DNA from 4 places in the Zoogloea sp. genome. Region 4 is predicted to be linked to each of the others. Evidence: predicted binding sites of a transcription regulator. Region 4 holds the regulator's gene; each other region holds the start of a gene.
The links. The regulator FNR, encoded in region 4, switches genes on or off when oxygen is low (the NO sensors DNR and NnrR bind a similar motif). The targets are predictions, from matches to a motif close to TTGANCTAGNTCAA.
Positions count from the first base shown of each region.

Region 1: the regulator FNR is predicted to act here: its motif matches at 2,136-2,149, upstream of ACE3RX_RS05460 (DUF3079 domain-containing protein).
Region 2: the regulator FNR is predicted to act here: its motif matches at 1,893-1,906, upstream of ACE3RX_RS19070 (cytochrome c oxidase subunit 3 family protein).
Region 3: the regulator FNR is predicted to act here: its motif matches at 1,792-1,805, upstream of ACE3RX_RS19770 (hemerythrin domain-containing protein).

Region 1 is NZ_JAYSDK010000006.1:87,048-91,179, reverse strand. Features, by position in the region: gene ACE3RX_RS05465 (PAS domain S-box protein) at 1-1,818, shown strand, start outside; gene ACE3RX_RS05460 (DUF3079 domain-containing protein) at 1,860-2,078, opposite strand; gene ACE3RX_RS05455 (MBL fold metallo-hydrolase RNA specificity domain-containing protein) at 2,191-3,603, opposite strand; gene ACE3RX_RS05450 (VIT1/CCC1 transporter family protein) at 3,671-4,132, opposite strand, start outside.
Region 2 is NZ_JAYSDK010000036.1:51,379-55,510, forward strand. Features, by position in the region: gene ACE3RX_RS19055 (AmpG family muropeptide MFS transporter) at 1-366, opposite strand, end outside; gene ACE3RX_RS19060 (hypothetical protein) at 478-792, shown strand; gene ACE3RX_RS19065 (diguanylate cyclase) at 820-1,794, opposite strand; gene ACE3RX_RS19070 (cytochrome c oxidase subunit 3 family protein) at 1,941-2,531, shown strand; gene ACE3RX_RS19075 (cytochrome C oxidase subunit IV family protein) at 2,528-2,800, shown strand; gene ACE3RX_RS19080 (CbbQ/NirQ/NorQ/GpvN family protein) at 2,797-3,594, shown strand; gene ACE3RX_RS19085 (trimeric intracellular cation channel family protein) at 3,700-4,132, opposite strand, start outside.
Region 3 is NZ_JAYSDK010000039.1:40,910-45,041, forward strand. Features, by position in the region: gene ACE3RX_RS19760 (flagellar brake protein) at 1-759, opposite strand, end outside; gene ACE3RX_RS19765 (DnaJ family domain-containing protein) at 854-1,210, opposite strand; gene ACE3RX_RS19770 (hemerythrin domain-containing protein) at 1,236-1,730, opposite strand; gene ACE3RX_RS19775 (ClpXP protease specificity-enhancing factor) at 1,832-2,263, opposite strand; gene ACE3RX_RS19780 (glutathione S-transferase N-terminal domain-containing protein) at 2,338-2,934, opposite strand; gene ACE3RX_RS19785 (cytochrome c1) at 3,039-3,785, opposite strand; partial or broken gene ACE3RX_RS19790 (cytochrome bc complex cytochrome b subunit) at 3,800-4,132, opposite strand, start outside.
Region 4 is NZ_JAYSDK010000027.1:10,750-14,881, reverse strand. Features, by position in the region: gene hemN (oxygen-independent coproporphyrinogen III oxidase) at 1-966, opposite strand, end outside; gene fnr (fumarate/nitrate reduction transcriptional regulator Fnr) at 1,085-1,819, shown strand; gene ACE3RX_RS15920 (SirB2 family protein) at 1,835-2,221, opposite strand; gene ACE3RX_RS15915 (MBL fold metallo-hydrolase) at 2,293-3,033, opposite strand; gene ACE3RX_RS15910 (chemotaxis protein) at 3,041-3,664, opposite strand; tRNA gene ACE3RX_RS15905 (tRNA-His) at 3,825-3,900, opposite strand; tRNA gene ACE3RX_RS15900 (tRNA-Arg) at 3,949-4,022, opposite strand; tRNA gene ACE3RX_RS15895 (tRNA-Pro) at 4,050-4,126, opposite strand.

The DNA of each region.
Region 1 (4,132 bases), on a different contig from region 4:
CTGTCCGAACGCCAGCGGGAGCTGCAGGCCGCCAAGGAGGCTGCCGAGCAGGCCAGCGAAGCCAAGAGTGCCTTCCTGGCAACCATGAGCCACGAGATCCGGACGCCACTCAATGCCATCCTGGGCACCGTGCAGATCCTCGAACGCGGCACCCTCGACGAGGACCAGCGCCAACTCGTGCGCAACCTGCGCACTGCGGGACGAGCCCTGCTGGAACAGATCAACGACGTGCTCGACCTCTCCAAGATAGAAGCCGGCCATTTCGAGCTGGAACACCGGCCCTTCGTCCTGCACAACGTGATCAGCAACCTGGTGGACGTCCTCTCCCCGGTGGCGGCCGCCAAGGGGATTGCGCTGGAGTGGGCACCGCTGCCGGAAATCGCCACCACGCTCATCGGTGATGCCCAGCGTATCAGCCAGGTGCTCTACAACCTCACCGGCAATGCGCTCAAATTCACAGCGGACGGGCATGTGGCGGTTTCCGTACAGGCGCTGTCCGAAGAGGCAGGTTGGATCACCCTGCGTTTCGCAGTGCGCGATACGGGAATCGGCATCGCCCCCGAACAACGGGAACGGGTCTTCGATGCCTTCGTGCAAGCCGACGAATCGACCCAGCGCCGATACGGCGGCACCGGTCTCGGGCTGGCGATCTGCCAGAAGCTGGTTGGCCTGATGGGGGGACAGATCGGTGTGGAAAGCCGGCTAGGCGAAGGCAGTGAGTTCTGGTTTACCGTGCCCTTCGAACTGGACAGCAGCGGGCCCCAGGAGCAGCCGCTCGATCTCCCGACCAGCGAAGGCCCCCGCCTCGCCGGCCTGCGGGTGCTGGTTGTAGACGACAGCCCTGTCAATCTCGATATCGCCCGCCGCCTGCTGGAACTGGAGGGCGCCCGCTGCCAGGTCGCCGACAGTGGCCACGCCGCCGTCGCAAGACTCAAGGCTGCGCCGGACGCCTTCGATCTGGTCCTGATGGATATTCAGATGCCCGAGCTGAACGGCATTGACACGACGCGGGCGATCCGCAACGAAGCTGGGCTGGCCGATCTGCCGATCGTTGCATTGACCGCCGGCGCACTGCCAAGCCAGCGGGAACGGGCAATGCAGGCGGGCATGAACGACTTTCTCGCCAAACCCTTCGAGCTCGATACCCTGGTTGCCACCGCACGACGCTGGGCCGGCCATGCAATCGAAGACAGCAGCAAGGCCCCTACCCCAACGCAATCTTCAGAACCAGCCTCCGACTTCCCTGAGATTACCGGCATCGACATACCCTCGGTCCACCGGCGCCTGCTCGGCGACCGCGGATTGCTCCTCTCCTCCCTCGCCCGGGTGCGCGACGAGTTCTGCGGAGTTGTCGATGAAGTGCGGTTCGCCCTTGCCCGCGGAGATTTCACAACGGCACGGCAACGCATGCACAAACTGCGCGGCGCCGCCGGCAATCTGTCGGCCATCGAAGTTACCGAGCTTGCCGCGCGGCTCGAGGCCACTTACGAAGGAGGCGACCAGGCGGCAGGGGAAAAAGATCTGGTGCAGCTCGAGGCCGCGCTGCACGGCCTGTTTACCTCTGCCGAAACCTGGCTGAAGCCCTCGCCTGCCGCCACGGGGCAGGACGCCCCGCCGATCGGCGACGAGGCCCTGGCGGACCTGCTCGCTGGCCTGCAAAACAATGACTTTGCAACCCTCGACGCGTTTGAAAAACAAAGGCCCGGGCTGGAGGCCCGCTTCGGCATCACGGCGATCATCCCGGTGGCAGCGGCCGTCGAAAACCTGGGTTTCAAGCTCGCCTTCGAGCTCTTGCAGGCGCTCACAAACAGATCGTGAAGGAGCAGCCGCCGTAATCAGCCCGGCAGCCCAAGAGGCGCTCAGCGCGACCGATCGGCGGGCGCCGGCACGACAGGGCTCTCTGCCTCATCAAGTCCCCAGTCGCCATGACAGTACCAGTCGTCACCGAGCATTTCTGCCGGATGCAGGGTCCGGCCCGAGCCATTGCCGCAGGCCAGTGAGTCGGCCGGGCAGTATTTGTCGCAGCCCCAGCAGATCCGCTCCGGATGGGCCGGATGCAAGGGAAACCTCTTCGCCATCACACTGCTCCTTGGCAAATAATGTTGAGCAGTTTACTCAGCTATTCCCTAGGGGCTTTGATCTGGGGCAAGAAGACCGGATGACAAGGCCTCGACGATCAGGAAGCTGCACTCACAGGTTCACGCTGTCGCCCTGCTGCGGCACGCTCACCTCATGCCAGCCCAACTCCACGCCGACAGCCTCGGCAAAATGGGCTGCCGCCGCCGCTTCCCCATGGACCACGAAGGTGTGGCGCGGCGGCGCGTGGAATCCCTTCAGCCAAGCGATGAGCCCGGCCTGATCGGCATGGGCCGACAGTCCACCCACCGTGTAGATGCGCGCACGCACCGGCACAGCCTCACCAAAGATATGCACGAGCCGGGCGCCGTCTACAAGGCGGCGGCCAAGCGTACCAGCGGCCTGGAAGCCGGCGATCAGCACGCTGCACTCGCTGCGCGGCAGGTTTTCGCGCAGGTGGTACTTGATGCGCCCCGCCTCGCACATGCCGCTGGCGGAGATGATCACCGCGCCGCTGCGGACTTCATTGAGGGCCCGGGAGGCCTCCACATCGGCGACGAACTCCACCTTCATCCGGTTCGGGTGTTCGCGCAGCCAGGCGGTCAGTTCGTGGGTCTCGTCGTCGAGCAGCGCCGGGTGGGCCAGCGTGATGCGGGTGGCCTCGTTGGCCATCGGCGAGTCCACATAGACCTTCAGCGGGGCCAGCCTTTCCCGCCGCACGAGATCGGCCAGGATGTAGATGATTTCCTGGGTACGTCCCACCGCGAAGGACGGGATGATCAAGTTGCCGTGGCAGGCCTGCGTCCGCCCGAAGGCGGCAACGATCTCGTCTTCCGTTTCCTGTAGCGGCCGGTGCAGGCGGTCGCCATAGGTCGACTCGATGAGCAGCACATCAGCGGTCGGCACAACGGGTTCCGGGTCGTTCAGAACCGGCCGGTCGCGCATGCCCAGATCGCCAGAGAACACCAGCTTGCGCGGCTTGCCTTCGCCGCTGACCGTCACTTCCAGCCAGGCCGAACCAAGGATGTGGCCCGCATCGTGGAAACACACCTGAATGCTTTCGGCTGGGTGAATGAGCTTGCCGTAAGTCGCCGGCCTCAGCAGCGGCAATGTGGCTTGGGCCTGGGCCACGGTGTACAGCGGCGGATGCACGCTGCGTCCATTCTTGCCACTACGCCGCTGATGGCGTAACTGCCACTCAGATTCCTTTTCCTGGATGTGGGCGCTGTCGAGCAGCAGCACTTCCAGCAGGTCTATCGTCGCCGGCGTCGCGTAGATCGGGCCGCGGAAGCCCAGCACGGCCAGGCGCGGCAGGAGCCCGGAGTGGTCGATATGGGCATGGGTGAGCAGCACGAAATCGATCTCGCGTACATCGAATCCGAAATCCAGTGCGCGCTGGTTCTTCAGGCGGGCCTCGCCGCCGCCCTGGAACATGCCGCAATCGACAAGGAAACGCAGATCGCCTGTTTCCACCAAGGTGCACGAGCCCGTGACTTCGCCGGCCGCGCCAAAGAAGCTGACACGCATTTTTACCGCCTCCTTTCGCGTCCAGCATGAACCTCCGCTCACCCGAACGCAAGGCAGGACGTGCCTTTCAGCCGATGGACACGCCAATCAGCGCGCCGCTGCCGTAGGTCACCCCGGCCGCTGCGGCGCCGATCAGGATCTGACGCACCACCGAATACACCGGACTCCTCCCGCTGAACAAGGAGGTTGCCAGCCCTATCCCGCCCAGCCCCACAGCGCTGAGGGACAGGCTCCAGACCATGCCCAACGGGCCGCCGGTCAGGAAATACGGCAGCACTGGAAAGATCGCACCCGCCGCGAACAAGGCAAACGACACCGCCGCGGCGCTCCACGGGTTGCCGCCCATCTCGGCGGGGTCGATGCCGAGTTCCTCCCGCACCAGCGTATCGAGCGCGGTGTCCCGGTCACGCATCATGTCGCGGGCGACCCGCTGGGCGTCCTCCCGGGCCAGCCCCTTGGCCTGGAAAATCAGGGCCAGCTCCTTGCGCTCGGCCTCCGGGTTTTCTTCCAGTTCCTGGCGTTCCTGCGC
Region 2 (4,132 bases), on a different contig from region 4:
CGCCGACAGGAAGGCTATCAGTGCCGTCAGCCCGATTACCAGGCCGAGATCCGCCGTCGGCGACACGCTTCCCAGCCAGGCGATTGCGGCCAGCAGCAGCACTTGCGTCGCCCCCATCCAGCCACGGCGGCGGCCGAGCAGCGGCAGGGCGTAGCGGTCGAGAAAAGGCGACCAGATGAACTTCCAGGTGTAGGGAAACTGGATCAGCGCAAAGGCGCCGATGGCCTTCAGCGACAGCCCCTCGGTCTTCAGCCAGGCGGGGATGAGATTGAGCAGCAGGTACAGCGGCAGCCCGGACGAAAAACCGGTCAGCACGCAGATCAGCATGCGGCGGTTGGCAAGGGCACGCCAGGGGGATTCGGTCATGGGAGGCACGGCTTGGAACGGACCGGGAATGATAACAATCGGTTACTTGCTTCCGTTGATGCAGCGCCGAAAAATGCACTCATGCAGGACAGAAGAACAACAGGAGGCAGCATGCACCAGGTCATCGTCGTGTTGCGGGCCGACCGGGAATATGAATTCACCGTGCACGCCGACGAAATCGCCGGGCTGAGCGGCGAAGCCGCGCGGGCCTGGCTACTCGGGGAGTTCGAAGCTCTCGAATGCACGCCCAGCAATCCGATGGGCAAGGTGCTGATCCTCGACGTGATCCTCAACATCGCCAAATACTGTGGTGAGGCCCGCTTTGCCCACGGGGGGGAATGGGCGAGGCGTTTTGCAGCCTGTGTCGGGGTGGCCCTCGACCGACGGGCCGTCAGGGTGGACGTGCCGGCCTTCGTGGTCGGCTGAGCGCCCAGGCCGGGACTCGGGCAGGCCCTAGCCTCCTGCCACCATGGCCGCTTCGGCAACAACGGAGCAGGCCTCAGCCCGGTTACGCCCATTCCGCTTGGCCTGGTAGAGGTTTGCGTCGGCGTTGCGGAACAGCAAGGCCAGGCGGCCCTCCGCCCGAGCGACATACGCGCCGCCCACGGACAGGGTCACGATGCCCCAATCCGCATTGTGGGCATGGAGAATCTCCAGCTTCCGGACCGCAGCAAGGAGCTGCTCGGCGACGGTCAGGTAATCCACTTCCGTGCAACGCGGCATCAGCACCGCGAACTCCTCGCCACCGTAGCGGGCAACGAAGGCATCACGGCTCACGCCCTTCGCGACGGCGCGCGCCACCACTCCGGCCATCGCGGCAGCAATTGCCCGCAGACAGTCATCACCAGCCTGGTGGCCATAGTGGTCGTTGTAGCGCTTGAAATTGTCCACATCGATCAGCAACAGGCCAAACGGCGCGCCACACAGCTGGGCCTCGCTCCACTGGTGGTCAAGGCGCAAGTCCATGTAGCGGCGGTTGTAGATACCGGTCAGACCGTCCTGGTGGGCCAGCGCCTCGAGCTTGTGGTTGGCCTCAAAGAGCTGCTTGCGCAGGCCGGCGATGCGCGCCATCGCGTTCATCTTGGCCTGCAGCACGGTCTCGGGCACCGTCTTGGCGATGAAATCATCACCGCCGGCTTCGATGGCAGTGACCAGATTCTCGGGTGTATCGGAAGCAGTCAGGAAGATGATCGGCGTCCATGCCCAGTCCTGTCTTGCCTCGAAGGCCCGGATCCGCTCGGCGGCCACGAAGCCGTTCATCACCGGCATTTCCACATCCATCAGCACAAGATCGGGCGGACAGCAGCAGAAGCTGTCGACGCCCAACTGGCCGTTCTCGGCCTGCGTCACCTCATGGCCGAGCAGGGTCAAGCGGGCCGCCATCACGGCCGCCACCGCACGGGAATCGTCTACCAGCAGAATCCGCATCGTGCTCACTTCCGATTTTTTATATCGAAAGTAATAGTAGCGCAGTCCACGCAGGAAATTGGTCCCATTACACATGCCTTAACAAGTCCTCGCGGAACTTGGGACAGATCAAGGTTTTGGTGACCCCAGGTGGCCAAACTGCCGGCATGGACATCGCCCCCGACACTTCCCGCGCCACCCCGGCCGCCGCGCCGCCGGGGGATCTGGCGATCTGGTTCTTCATCCTCGCCGAGCTGCTCGCCTTCGGCGTGTTCTTCGCTGCCTACGCTTTCGGCCGAGCGCACAACGTCGAGCTGTTCAACGAGATGCAGAAAACGCTGAACCGCGAGGCCGGGGCCATTAACACCGTGCTGCTGATCACCGCCAGCTGGTGCGTGGCTCGCGCCGTCGAGGCGGTCGGCCGCAGCCGCTCGGCAACCGGCGCGCGCTGGCTGCTGGCCGGCATCGCCTGCGGCGGCGGCTTCCTGGTGGTGAAGGGGTTTGAATACGCCGACAAGCTCGGCGCCGGCATCAACCTGTCCACCAACACCTTCTACATGTTCTACCTGTCGCTGACCTTCTTCCACTTCATGCACGTGATCCTCGGCCTGGTGATCCTCGTCGCCCTGTGGGTGAAGACCCGCCAGGGTGCCTATGGCCCGGCCGACATGAACGGCATCGAGAGCGGTGCGGCCTACTGGCACATGGTGGACCTCGTGTGGATCGTCCTCTTCCCCCTCGTTTATGTGATGCGATGAACACCCGTCACCTCAACACCGTCTGGGTCGTGCTGATGCTCGCCACGCTGGCCACGCTCGGCATCGGCGAGTTCGGCGCCCGCTTCGGGCTCGCCGGCCCCTTGGCGATGGCCGCCCTGCTGGTCATCTGCTTCGTCAAGGGCCGCCTCGTAGTGCTCGACTTCATGGGCCTGCGGGGAGTCAAATTCTTCTGGCGCGGCCTGCTGCTCGGCTGGCTGCTGCTCGTTTCGGCGCTGATCGCCATCGCCTACTGGGTTGCCCTCAAATGAACGCACCGCTGCCTACCGAAATCCCCTTCTACGAAGCCGCCGGCAACGAGATCACGGTCTTCGAGCAAGCCTGGAAGAACCGCCTGCCGCTGCTCATCAAGGGCCCCACCGGCGTCGGCAAGACCCGCTTCGTCGCCCACATGGCCGCCCGTCTGGGCCTGCCGCTATACACCGTGGCCTGCCACGACGATCTCACCGCCGCCGACCTGGTCGGCCGCCACCTGCTCGGCGACGGGCAGACGGTGTGGTGCGACGGACCGCTGACCCGTGCAGTGCGTGAAGGCGGCATCTGCTACCTGGACGAAGTGGTGGAAGCCCGCCGCGACACCACGGTAGTGATCCACCCGCTGGCCGATGACCGCCGCACGCTGCCTATCGAGCGTACCGGCGAAGTCCTCCACGCACCGGACCGCTTCATGCTGGTGATGTCCTACAACCCGGGCTACCAGAACTTCCTCAAGGGTCTCAAGCCTTCCACCCGCCAGCGCTTCGTCAGCCTGCGCTTCGACTTCCCCGCGGCCAGCCGCGAAGAAACCATCCTTGTCGGCGAAACCGCCTGCGACCCGCTGCTGGCCCGCCAGCTCGTCTCCATCGCCCAACGCCTGCGCAGCCTGAAGGACGTGGACCTGGAAGAAGTCGTGTCGACGCGCCTGCTGGTCTACGCCGCCAAGCTCGTCAAGGTCGGCCTCGACCCGGTGGAGGCCTGCCGCTCGGCGCTGGTGGAGAGCCTCACCGACGACGAGGACGTGGCGGACGCACTGCTCGAAGTGGTGAAGGCGACCTTCGGGCGCTGAGCCCTGGGCCAGCCCAGGCCAAGCGCCCGCTTCCGTCCCCCTGCCTTTCCCCCTGTAGGGGCGAATTCATTCGCCCCTACAGTAGCCCCCCCAGAGCAGACGCCCTCAGAGCCCCTTTTCGGGTGGCCAGGCGGGGATGCGCCAGCCCCGGCCGACAGCCAGCAGACGCAGGCCGGTGATGGTGCAGATGCTGGTCAGCGTCGACAGCTGCGGCGCCACGTCCAGCGCATGCAGGCCGAGGAACAGGCCGCAGCCGATAAAGGCGCACAGCGTATACGGCCGGTGGTCGTGGAAGACCTTCGGAATCTCGTTGCACAGCACGTCGCGCAGCACACCGCCGAACACCGCGGTAATCGCCCCCATCAGCACCGCAACAATGCCCGGCATGCCGGCCGCCAATGCCACCGATGCGCCGGAAATGGCGAACAGGCCCAACCCACAGGCATCAGCGGCCTCCATCAGCGTGTCGGTCAGCTGCAGCCGGCGCGCACGCAACAGCACGGGCGTAATCAGCGTCATCCCCAGCACCAGCCATACG
Region 3 (4,132 bases), on a different contig from region 4:
CGCCGCCGCCGTCGCGTGCACCGAGCGAAGTACGGCCGGGAGGGTCAGATACTCCTCGACCTCATTGACCACCACGCGGAACTTGATCGAGATCCGATCCTCCCTGACCCCCATCGGTGCCTTGGCGACCAGCATCGCTCCCCCCGTGCTCAAATCGAGAATCGTCGCCGCGTGGGAACGCCCATCCAACCCACTGACCGCAGCAATCAGGCTGACCCGGGCGCGGGCTCCGCGACGGACCACCAGGCCGCGGACCTGGTTCGGATAAGTCAGGTGCAGGTGAGGAAAGGGAACATTGGCGACCTTGAAGATCGTCGCACCAAAAGCGTACACGCTCTTGCCGGAGAACATGCGAACCACGAAGGCCTGACCTTCCCGCATCAACAGAACCTTGCCGTCCTGGGTCGGGGTCGTGACGAGGACGCTCTTGCCTTTCAGGTAACCGATCAGCTTCACGTAGTAGCGTTGCTGGCCGCTATCTGTCTGGACCTGCAACTGCAGGGTGTCACCGATGTCGAGCTTGATTTCGTCGAAGGCGCACAAATCGTCCGACGGTCGCTCGCCGCTCTCGGTATTCACGCGTGTCTCGCGCAGGTTGAGCTTGCGGAACAGGCCGCGCTCCATCAGGGCGCGCTTCTGGCTCTCGGTCTCGACAACCACGCCGCGGGCCAGCAACAGCTGCTTCTTCTCATCGTAGAGCGGCCAGTCCACCGGCTTGCCGACCTCGATATCACCGGTATTGATTCGCACGTAAGACATAAGCCATCCACCGTCGTCTGCCCAATCTCACGCAGATATCGACACGCCACCATACGACTTTAGAAATAATCCGGCCGAAGATCCGGCAGCAACATCATTTTGCGTCAGGATTCGCGGCCATCCGCCGCAAGAGCGCGGCCGAGACGTGGGCCAGGCCAGCCGCCTCGATGCGTGCCAGCAGAGCAGTCATGCGCAGGACCCGCCGCACACTGGCGGGTTCGTCGACCTGCACGCCCTGCTCACAAAGCCGGCGCAACTCCCGAAGGTCGGCCATCGCTGGCGGCACGTAGCCGGCGTTACGCAGGATGCGGTTGCTCATCCGGACTTCGGATGGAACGAGGAGATCGTCATCCAGCACAAGCGGGCGCCCTTCCCCCGGGAGACCGGACAACTGCCCTTTGGCGACCGCCTCGCGGATGCGCTGTTCCGCCAGGCAATCAAAGATACTCATGAAGCGCAGCCCGCACCGAGCCGCTTCAGGCTGCCTCGGACTCCGCCTCGCTCTTGGCCGGCGGCGTACAGCAGGCTGACGAGCCGTCGGCGCAGCCCTCATCCTTGGGCGGATTACGGATCTCGCCGGTCTCCGTGTCGAAACCGATGGATTCGAGGTAGGCAGCAAGGGCCGCATCCATCGACGCCACGTGGTTGTCGAACCACAGCGGCAATTCCTGGATCAACTGTCGTCCCAGCGCGACGTCGCCCCGCTCCAGGCGCTTGCGCACATCGCTACAGACCGCCAGCACGCGATCGTGCTCAGCCTTGTGGCAACCGGGGAAGCCGACGATCTCCATCCAGCGGTTTTCCTGGTCGAAATGCTCGACGGTATGCGCGATGAAGACATCCATCGCCGCCAGCAGCGCTTCGCCGGACACGTCCAGCATGGCGTTGTAAGCCTCGACGAATTCCTGGTGGGTCTGATCCATCGGCCCCAGGCCGAGAGCAAGTTTGTCAGTCCATTCCATGGCTGCCATGACGGGAAACCTCGAAGAGTGAAACGGGGCGCAACTCTAACCCGAACGGAGCGGCCTAGCCCTGAGCCAGATCAAGCACCGCCCGGACGCCGGGCGCGGTTTTATTTGACGAGCTTGAGGTGGCTGCGGAGACCACCCTTCGGCGGCTCAGGCATGTCGTCCGGCGCCTCCGCTGCAAGCTCGGGGGCCGCGGAGTCGAGATCGGCATCGCCGTCAGGAAGCTCGGAAACCTCGAAGGCCATTCCATGCCCATTTTCGCGGGCGTAGATCGCGGCCACGTTGTCGACGGGAATCGAGATGTTCTGCGCAACACCGCCAAAACGGGCCTGGAAAGCGATCAGTTCATTCCCCATCACCAGACTCTGGGTCGCGGCGGGACTCACGTTGAGGACGATCTGGCCATCCTGCACGAAATTGAGCGGTACGATGGTGTGCTTGTCGACGGCGACCGCGAGATAGGGCGTCAGCCCCTGATCGGTACACCACTGGAAAATCGCCCGGATCAGGTACGGCTTGGTGGAGATTTCGCTCATGACGAAGACTTTCCGGTGAGTGCCAAGATGAAGAGTTACCAACGGGGCCACGGGAGTGTGGCCCCGAAGGGCAATCAACGCCGCATGACCTTTTCGGACGGGGTCATCGCGTCGATGAAACCCTGGCGGCTGAAGATGCGCTCGGCGTACTTCATGAGCGGGGCAGCGGAACGCGGCAGTTCGATGCCGTAGTGATCCAGACGCCACAGCAGCGGCGCGATCGCGACGTCGAGCATGGAGAACTCTTCACCCAGCAGGAACTTCTGCTTGGTGAACATCGGAGCGAGCTGGGTCAGCTGGTCGCGGACGTGGGCGCGCTCCTTGTCGGCACCCTTGGGATTCTTCTCCAGGGCGTCGATGTGCGAGAACAGTTCGAGCTCGAAGGTGTGCAGCAGCTGACGAGCGCGCGCGCGCATGATCGGATCAGGCGGCATCAGCTGGGGGTGCGGGAAGCGCTCGTCGATGTATTCGTTGATGATGTTGGATTCGTAAAGCACCAGATCGCGATCCACCAACACCGGAACCCGGTTGTATGGATTGATGACCGCGATGTCTTCCGGCTTGTTGAAGAGATCAACATCAATCACCTGGAAATCCATGCCCTTTTCGAAGAGCACGATACGGCACCGGTGACTGAAAGGATCTGTCGTTCCGGAATACAAATTCATCATCGTTGTGTTACCCCACGGATACTAAAAATCACGCACCACGCGCTTGGCGCGTGGTGCGTCTTGCTATATGGCAGCAAGGGACAGCTTCGGCCGGAAAGCACCGATCAGTGCACGTCTCTCCAGTAGTTCTTCTTCAGAAGATAGGAGAGAACGAACAGAAGGCCAAGGAAGGCGATTACAGCGGTACCGATCGACTTGCGCGTCTCGGCCATCGGCTCACCCATCCAGACCAAGTAGGAGACGAGGTCTGCCACGGCATGGTCGTACTCCTCAGCGGTCATCTTGCCCGGCTTGGCAGGCGCTTCGATCTCGATTTCCTTCGACTTGCCGCCATGGCCATCGTCATGCTCGTTGATCTTGGCGGTCGCTTCGCCCTGCAGTTCGTACAGCACATGCGGCATGCCGACGTTCTCGAAGACCTTGTTGTTCCAGCCGGTCGGACGAGCGTCATCACGGTAGAAGCTGCGCAGGTAGGTGTACAGCCAGTCGGCACCGCTGCCGAACTCGGACGCACGCGAGCGGGAGATCACGGTCAGATCCGGAGGCGCCGCACCGAACCAGACCTTGGCCTCGTCACGCTGCATCGCAATGCGCATCGGCTCACCAATCTTGTCCGCCGTGAACATCAGGTTGTCCTTGATCATCTGCTCGGACAGACCGATCTGCTGCAGCCGGTTGTAGCGCATGTAGCTGGCGCCGTGGCAGTTCAGGCAGTAATTGACGAACAGCTTGGCGCCGTTCTGCAGGGCAGCCGGCTCGGTGGAGAGCGGAGCCTTGTCCAGGTGCAGTTCAGGACCGCTGGCCAGGGCCATCAGCGGCGTGAACAGGAGAGCTGTCAAAAGTTTTTTCATGGCTTTCATTCTCATTAACCGGTCACGCGTTCGGGCTCGGGCTTGCACTTGTCCATCTTCGACCACCACGGCATGGTGATGAAGAACATGAAGTAGTACAGGCTGAACAGCTGGGCCACGGGAGCGCCCGGGATCACGCCGAAGAAAGCATAGGAAGGCGGCTTGGTACCGAGGAAGCCGAGAATGCCGAAGGCAATGACGAACAGCGTCAGCATGGTCTTGTAGATCGGACCACGATAACGGATCGACTTCACCGGGCTGCGGTCAAGCCACGGCAGGAAGGCCAGGATCACCACGCCTGCGCCCATCGCGACCACGCCCCAGAACTTGGCGTCGAGGCCGAACAG
Region 4 (4,132 bases):
GGTGGAATAACCCTGGAAGTTGCGGTGGAGGCGCCCCTGGCGCTGGGCCGTGGTCAGCTCGTCGTCCGGCTTGGCGAAGTGATCCATGCCGATATACACGTAGCCAGCCTCGGTCAGGCGGCGGATCGCCAGTTGCAGAATCTGCAGCTTGGTTTCGCCCGACGGCAGCTGCGCGTCGATGATGCGGCGCTGGGGCTTGAACAGGCTCGGCAGGTGCGCGTAGTTATAGATCGACAGGCGATCCGGCGACAGGGCCAGGATCTGCTCGAGGGTACGGTTGAAGCTGATGACGTTCTGCTTGGGCAGGCCATAGATCAGGTCCACGCTGACCGACTTGAAGCCATGGGCCCGCGCCGCGTCGATCACCAGCTTGGTTTCTTCCTCGCTCTGAACGCGGTTGACCGCCTTCTGCACATCCGGGTTGAAATCCTGGATGCCGACGCTCATGCGGTTGAAACCCAGTTCAGCCAACAGCGCGACGGTGGCTTCATCCACCTTGCGCGGATCCACCTCGATGGAATACTCACCGTCCGGCACCAGCGTGAAGTGCTTGCGGACCATGCCCATCAGGCGACGCAGTTCGTCGTGGGACAGGAAGGTCGGGGTGCCACCGCCCAGATGCAACTGCAGGACTTCCCGCGGCCCATCGAGCCTGGCCGCCTGCATGTCCACTTCTTTTTCGAGATAATCCAGATACTTGGCGGAGCGACCATGATCCTTGGTGATGATCTTGTTGCACGCGCAGTAGTAGCAGATCGTATTGCAGAAAGGGATGTGGAAGTATAATGAGAGCGGTTTGCCGATTCCGCCGACGGTGCGTCTCCCGAGCCAGTCGCTCAAGGCTTCGGAGTTGAACGCCTCGACGAAGCGATCCGCGGTCGGGTAGGACGTATACCTCGGGCCATTCACATCAAACTTGCGAATGAGCTCGGGATCGAATATCAGGTCTTTTTGTGTCGTGTTCATGGTGCACTTCTGTTGGTTGCGCGGAACGATCGCAGAATCGATCCAAAACAGTATTGACGTGGATCAAAGGGCCCCAAACGTTGGTAAATCCTTCCAGTTCAGGTGATTGCGCGTGCAGATGAAATCGGTGATTCCGGTGACGGTCGTGGACATCAAGGTCGCTTGCTCCCAGTGCAACCTGCGGGAATTGTGTCTTCCCTTCGGCCTCGACCCCAATGAGATCGACCAGCTCGACGAGCTCGTCGGCAGCCGCCGCAAGATCAAGCGGCAGCAGCACCTCTACCGCTCCGGCGACTCTTTCGAGGCGATCTATGCGATCCGCGCCGGCTCCTTCAAAACCGACGTGATTCTCGAGGATGGGCGCGACCAGGTGACCGGCTTCCAGATGACCGGCGAAGTGCTGGGCCTGGACGGCATCAGCACCGAACACCACTCCTGCAACGCCATCGCGCTGGAAGACAGCGAGGTCTGCGTGATCCCGTTCAACCGGCTCGAAGAGCTGTCACGGGAGGTAGAGAGCCTGCAACACCAGTTCCACAAGATCATGAGCCGCGAGATCGTCCGCGATCATGGCGTGATGATGCTGCTCGGCTCGATGCGCGCCGAGGAACGCCTGGCGGCGTTCCTGCTGAACATGTCCCAACGCTTCACAGCGCGGGGCTTCTCGCCGTCCGAGTTCCACCTGCGCATGACGCGCGACGAAATCGGCTCCTATCTCGGCCTCAAGCTTGAAACGGTGTCCCGCGCCTTCTCCCGCTTCCAGGAAGAAGGCCTCGTTGCCGTCCAGCAGAAGCACATCCGCATTCTCGACACGCCGGGCCTGAAACGCCTGCTCAACCACCACGCCGCCTGACGGCGGCGACTGGCCTCACAGCCAGGCCAGCCAGCCAAGCGGGTTCTTGCTGACCGCCACCGACACGATCCACGACAGGGTCGCCAGCGCGCCAAGCAAGGCAATAGCCCGCTGAGCGCGCGGGCGCGTCGCCTTCAGCGCTACACTCCCCAGCCCGATATAGACGAGCAAGCCGAGCACCTTGGCGGTCAGCCAGGCATGGACGAAGGGATACTGCGCCGCCATCCAGGCCAGGCCGAGCGCGCTCCCCAGCAAGCAGGAATCGACGAGATGAGGCAGTACCCGCGTCAGGCGGGCCTGCAGCAGCGGTGAGCCGCTCAGCGACCACCAGCCCCGCAACGCGAAGCCGCAACCGCTGAGCACCACGCAGGTAATGTGAAAATGCTTGAGAGCCAGATACATGCCGCGCCTCCGTGTTTCCGCCGCGGCGCCCCGGCTGCCGGCGGGCCCCGCAAAAGCGGGGCCGCGACACTTTAGCTGCGCAGCACGCCGACTTCCAGCGCGGCAAACCAGTTGATGAAACGCTGCACGTCCGCCCCTTGGTAGATGGCCCCATGCTGCGGCACCAGCATGTCGATCTCCAGGCGGGAGACCCGCTCGCACCAGTCGCGTTTGGCCCGGTCCGAACCCATCCAGCGCTTGTGGAAGCCCTCCGCATGGCGGATGTGGCGGGAAAAATCCTGGACGTACAGATCGTTGTTATCCGCTGGCAGCAAGGCCGCGCCGACATCGCCGGAAAAGAGGATCTTGGCCTTCGGATCGTACAGGTGGAAATTGCCGGACGAGTGCAGGTAATGGGCCGGAATAGCCTGCAGTTCCAAGCCGTCGAGACGAATCGTCGTGCCCTGATCGGGGATCGGCACGAAGGTCGAGTCCTGCCCGCCAAAATGAGGCAGAAAGCTCTGCCACAACCAGCTGGTGTAGCACTTCAGATCAGGCTTGAACTCCAGCCACAAGGCCAGCGAGGAAATAATGTCCGGATCCTGATGGGACGCGAAGATCCCCGCCAGCCTTGTCGGATCACACTCCGCCGACAAGGCCGAAAAGACCGCCGGAAAGATCTCGATGCCACCCGGATCGCACAGCAGGGCTTCATCGCCGTGAACCACCACGTATTCATTGGTATCGATGATGTAACCGGGCTTGGTGGCATCCCGCGCGATCGCCAGCCAGCGGTGTTCCTCGTCCTGGTAGATGCAATGGGCCTGTTTCATGGGTTTCCTAATCCTTTACGAGGCGTTCCTTGCCAAGAACCTCGAGTGACCGCTTGATCTGGGCGATCACCTCGGCAAAATCCGTCGACACCTGCATCAATGCTGCACTGAAGCCGCCGCCATAAGCCGCCTCGATCTTGGCCGATCGGGCCAGAACACCACCCAGCTCAACCAGCTGCTGGGTTTCCTCGACAGCCGCACGCAACCGCAGGTCAAGCCCCCGGAGGCGGCTCTGCTGCTCGGCCAACCGGGCTGCACCACGCCTTCGGGCTTCCCTCGCCCCCGGCACACCTTCACCGCTGAGCTTGAGCGCGTCAGCCAGGATGCGTGCGATGCGCTGCTGCTGGACGACGCCGGTAACGCTACCCACCGAACCGGAAGTCATTTCGCGCAGGGATGCCATGTGACGGGTCAGATCCTGCGCAAACCGGCGCAGCTCGTTGGACAGCACGCCGAAGCCAAGCGCCGCATTGCCTGCCCGCTTGGCGAGGAAGATCGCATTGAGCGCCATCAGGTTGATACGAAAGGCCGTCGCCACAACGGCCTTGATCTCCTCATTGACGCGGACGATGCGGGCAAGCTCACCTGTCCGCAGGGTAATCCCTTGGAAATTCGGTTCTGGCGCGTTCATACGGACTCTTTGGAGCAGGCAGACTGTAGTGGCTGATTAACGGCGGCGAGAGAGGCAGCTTGAGAGGACAAGAACGGAAAAGCGGCCCGCTCACCTGCAAGCAAGCTGAAGGCCGTAAACGAAAAAACCCGCTGACGAATCAGCGGGTTTTCTTGATACTTGGGGCGACATACCGGGATCGAACCGGTGACACCTGGAATCACAATCCAGTGCTCTACCAACTGAGCTAATGCCGCCACTGATGACCGCCGATCGAAATCGCCGATCTAGAACCTTTTAAAGAGCCTGCCCGACAGGAATCGAACCTGTAACCCCCGGCTTAGAAGGCCGGTGCTCTATCCAGTTGAGCTACGGGCAGTTCGCCGTGGGCACCCGGGTCAAGCTTTGGTCGGGGTGGAGAGATTCGAACTCCCGACATCTTGCTCCCAAAGCAAGCGCGCTACCGGACTGCGCTACACCCCGAGAGCC